DNA from 2 places in the Rhizobium sp. WSM1328 genome. Region 2 is predicted to be linked to the other one. Evidence: riboswitches for the same ligand, from Rfam matches in the RefSeq annotation. Region 2 holds a riboswitch; the other holds the start of a gene.
What was found. A riboswitch is a leader RNA that binds a small molecule or an ion and turns the genes downstream of it on or off. The one in region 2 is predicted to bind S-adenosylmethionine.
Positions count from the first base shown of each region.

Region 1: another riboswitch for S-adenosylmethionine. It lies ahead of AC2444_RS00960 (O-succinylhomoserine sulfhydrylase); the one in region 2 lies ahead of metA (homoserine O-acetyltransferase MetA).

Region 1 covers NZ_CM172788.1:189,242-191,635, forward strand. The annotation lists gene AC2444_RS00960 (O-succinylhomoserine sulfhydrylase) at 1-934, opposite strand, end outside; SAM riboswitch at 977-1,055, opposite strand; gene AC2444_RS00965 (2'-deoxycytidine 5'-triphosphate deaminase) at 1,129-2,223, shown strand; tRNA gene AC2444_RS00970 (tRNA-Gly) at 2,283-2,356, shown strand.
Region 2 covers NZ_CM172788.1:4,204,459-4,206,852, reverse strand. The annotation lists gene AC2444_RS20910 (ABC transporter ATP-binding protein/permease) at 1-1,270, opposite strand, end outside; SAM riboswitch at 1,385-1,462, shown strand; gene metA (homoserine O-acetyltransferase MetA) at 1,511-2,394, shown strand, end outside.

The sequences.
Region 1 (2,394 bases), 740 kb from region 2:
CGAAGGCGACCAGCGTCGAGCCGCCGGTCATCTGCTTGGCGATGATATCGGCCTGCGGATGGTCCTTGCGGCCGGGATAGATCACCTTGGCGACCTTGCCCTGCTCGGCCAGGAAATCGGCGATCTTTGCCGCATTCTCGGTCTGCTGGCGCACGCGCAGCGGCAGCGTCTCGATGCCTTTCAACAGTGTCCAGGCATTGAACGGCGACATGGCCGGCCCAGTATGGCGGAAGTAGTCGTGCAGGTTCTCGTCGATCCATTCCTTGTCGGAAAGAACGACACCGCCGAGGCAGCGGCCCTGGCCGTCAATATGCTTGGTGGCGGAATAAACGACGATATGGGCGCCGAGCTCCAGGGGCTTCTGGAAAAGTGGCGTGGCAAAGACATTGTCGACGACGACCTTGGCGCCGACCTGGTTGGCGAGCTTGGCGACGCCAGCGATATCGATCACTTCGAGCGTCGGGTTGGTCGGGCTTTCCAGGAAGAACACCTTGGTCTTCGGCGTGATCGCCTTTTCCCAGTTCGCCAGATCCCGGCCGTCGATCAGCGTGCAGTCGATGCCGTATTTCGGCGCCAGCGTCTCGACGACCCAGCGGCAGGAACCGAACAGGGCGCGCGCGGCGACGATATGATCGCCTGATTTCAGCTGGCAGAGGATCGCCGCGGTGACGGCGGCCATGCCGGAAGCGGTGGCGCGGGCGTCTTCGGCGCCTTCGAGCATGCACATGCGCTTTTCGAACATGTCGTTGGTGGGGCTGCCGTAGCGGGCGTAGATGAAGCCCTCCGTCTCGCCCTTGAAGCGGGCTTCGGCCGCCTCGGACGTTTCGTAGACGAAGCCTTGGGTGAGATAGATTGCCTCGGACGTCTCGCCATATTGCGAACGCAGCGTGCCACCGTGGACGAGTTGGGTTGCCGGGCGCCAGGTCTTGCTCATGCCATCACCTTCACATAACAAAAAAACCGGTCGCAAAAGCAGACCGGTTTCAACCCGGTCTTTTTAGCCACTTGTTTAACGTGGCTGCAAGCCGACCGGCCAAATCACCACGGGATAATTCTGCAATACTGCTGTTAGCTGCTTGCGTCAATTCCCCGAGTTTGGTTTTGTCGGCGGCAAATGATGGATGAGGCATGATGGCTCGCGAAACGGGAATTCTGGCGGATCGCGCGATCTCCGCGCTGTTCGAAACGGGGCGTCTGATCTCCGAGCGGGAGCTGGACCGCGACCAGATCCAGCCGGCAAGCCTCGACCTGCGCTTGGGCGGCAAGGCTTTTCGGGTGCGTGCCAGCTTCATGCCAGGCCCCTCGCATCTGGTGTCCGACAAGCTTGACCGGCTGAGCCTGCACGTGATCGACCTCTCCGAAGGCGCGGTGCTCGAAACGGGCTGCGTCTATATCGTGCCGCTGATGGAGAGCCTGGCGCTGCCGGCCGAGATGTCGGCCTCGGCCAATCCGAAGAGCTCGACCGGGCGCCTCGATATCTTCACCCGCGTCATTACCGACTACGCCCAGGAATTCGACAAGATCCCATCAGGCTATTCCGGCCCGCTCTATCTCGAAATCAGCCCGCGCACCTTCCCGATCGTTGTGCGCCGCGGCTCGCGGCTGTCGCAGATCCGGTTCCGCGTCGGCCAGGCGCTGCTCGGCGAGCCGGAACTGTTGAAGCTGCATGAGAGCGAGACGCTGGTCGCCAGCAAGCTGCCGAACGTTTCCGGCGGCGGCATCGCCCTGTCGATCGACCTCGCCGGAGACAAGGACGGCCTGATCGGTTATCGCGGCAAACATCACACCGCCGTCGTCGACGTCGACAAGAAGGCCGAGCACGACCTCTTCGATTTCTGGGAGCCGCTCCACAGCCGCGGCCGCAACGAGCTGATCCTCGATCCCGATGAATTCTATATCCTCGTCTCGCGCGAGGCGGTGCACGTGCCGCCGGATTACGCAGCCGAAATGACCCCCTTCGATCCGCTGGTCGGCGAATTCCGCGTCCATTATGCCGGCTTCTTCGATCCGGGCTTCGGCCATGCGCCTGCCGGCGGGCGCGGCAGCCGCGCGGTGCTCGAAGTGCGCAGCCACGAGGTGCCCTTCATCCTCGAAGACGGCCAGATCGTCGGCCGCCTCGTCTACGAACACATGCAGGAAAAGCCCGCCAGCCTCTACGGCTCCGGCCTAGGCTCCAATTACCAGGCCCAGGGCCTGAAGCTCTCGAAGCACTTCCGCATCTGAGGCTTCCCGGCGGCCGCGACTTGACAGCGGCCCCTATCTGTTGGAAATCTCGCTTCATCGCGGGTGTAGCTCAATGGTAGAGCAGCAGCTTCCCAAGCTGAATACGAGGGTTCGATTCCCTTCACCCGCTCCATTCACCCTCAGGCCGTTCGCCGCCTTTTGAAGGCGCTT
Region 2 (2,394 bases):
TTTCACGCAGACGGAAACCGCCGCATTCCTCGATGTCTTCACCGATCTTGGCGACGATCACCACGTCCTTCAGCGTCAGCGTGCCGGGCGCGGCGTTTTCATAGGCGATGCTGTCCTTGAGGTCGAAGTCCTCTTCCATCTCGACCAGCGCCTGGCGGAAATCGGTGACGCGCATCAGCGTGGCGCGCCATTCGGCGATCGGGCCGAAATTGGAGACATACCAGCGCAGCGCCGTGTTGACCTGGTTGAAGGCGCCGACCGACATCATCAGCTGGCCGAGGGTGAGGCCGCCGGAGAAATAGGCGGGGGCGGCAACGATGATCGGGATGACGATCACCAGCCAGCCATAGCCGGCCGAAACCCAGGTGAGATTGGTATTGGCCATGGCAAGCCGCTTGACGACTGTCAGGACCGAGCTGATGTCGGTGTTGATGCGCCGGCGTTCGTTCTCCTCGCCGCGGGCAACAGTAATTGCCGGCATGTTCTCATTGGCATGCATCAGCGTGAAGCGAAGCTCGGCCTCTTTCGAAAAACGGTCGGCATTGAGCTTCACCAGCTTGCGACCGACGACCTGGCTCAGCACCGAGGCGGAAGCGGCATAGAAAATCGCCGCCCAGACCATGTAGCCTGGAATGGAGAAGCTATGGCCGCTGATGCGGAAGATGAAGCCGCTGGAAAGTTCCCAGAGCACGCCGATGAAGCTCACCAGAAGAATGGTCGACTGCAGCAGGCCGAGAACCAATCCCGTCGTGCTTTCGGCGAGGTTGCGGGAATCCTCGTGCAGGCGCTGGTCCGGATTGACGCCGATCAGGCCGCTGGAGGCAAGCCGCAGCGCCCGCTTGCGCTTCAGCCACTGGTCAACCAGATCGCGCGACAAGCCTTCGCGCATATAGAGCGCCGTCATCTGATTCAGCCAGGCCTGCAGCACGTTGAGCAGCAGCAGCGTGCCGGCGATCATCGCGAAGATTTCGAGTTGGTGGAAGAATTCGCCGAGGTCGCGGCGCTCCAGCGAGTCGTAGAAGGGCGCATTCCACTCGTTCAAAATGACCTGGCCGTAGGACGTCGCCAGGATAACGAGGATCAGCACGGTCGCCAGAAACAGCACCTTGCCACGCACTTCCGAATTCCAGAATGCTGAGAACATGACGCCGAGGCGATATGTCAGGCTTAAATCATACCCTACCCTATCCTGCCTCCGGATGCCCGGCCTCCCCTCGATTTTATCTGCCATTACGCTTTTCCAAATCGCCCATACCCTTATAAATAACATGGTGGCGTTACCGGTCTATCAACAGATTCTATCAGTCATTAAAGTGTGATGATGCTTGCATGAGTCTCTCCTGCATGTATTCGCCAGTTGATTCGCAATCCGACTGGGTCTAATTAAGGCCTCCGTGGTGATTTGGCCGGCCGGCTTGCAGCCACGTTAAAAAAGTCGCTAAAGGGCCGCGTGCGGACCGGTAGCGATTTTTGTCGCCGCCGGTTTTTTGTTTTTGATCGAGTGACCGCAATGCCCATCAAGATCCCCGATACGCTGCCCGCCTTCGAAACCCTGGTTCAGGAGGGTGTGCGGGTGATGACCGAGACGTTGGCGATCCGTCAGGATATCCGACCGTTGCAGATCGGGCTGCTCAATCTCATGCCGAACAAGATCAAGACCGAACTGCAGATGGCCCGCCTCGTCGGCGCCTCGCCGCTGCAGGTGGAGCTGTCGCTCATTCGCATCGGCGGCCACAAGGCGAAGAATACGTCCGAGGATCATCTTCTAGCCTTCTACCAGACCTGGGAGGAGGTAAAGCACCGCAAGTTCGACGGCTTCATCATCACCGGGGCGCCGATCGAGCTTTTGCCCTATGAGGACGTCACCTATTGGCCGGAGATGCAGGAGATTCTCGACTGGACGGAAACGAATGTCCATTCGACGATGAACGTCTGCTGGGGCGCGATGGCGGCGGTCTATCATTTTCACGGCGTTCCGAAATACGAGCTGAAAGAGAAGGCCTTCGGCGTCTACCGCCACCGGAACCTGAAACCTTCCTCGATCTATCTCAACGGCTTTTCCGACAATTTCGAAGTGCCGGTGTCGCGCTGGACCGAAGTGCGCCGCGCCGATATCGAGAAATCCGAAAGCCTGGAGATCCTGATGGAGTCCAGCGAAATGGGCGTCTGCCTCGTGCACGAGAAGAGAGGCCGGCGGCTCTACATGTTCAACCATGTCGAATATGATTCCACCTCGCTTTCCGACGAGTATTTCCGCGACGTCAATGCCGGGGTGCCGATCAAGATGCCGCACAATTACTTCCCGCATAACGATCCGGCGCTTGCGCCGCAGAACCGCTGGCGCAGCCATGCGCATCTTTTGTTCGGCAACTGGATCAACGAAATCTACCAGAC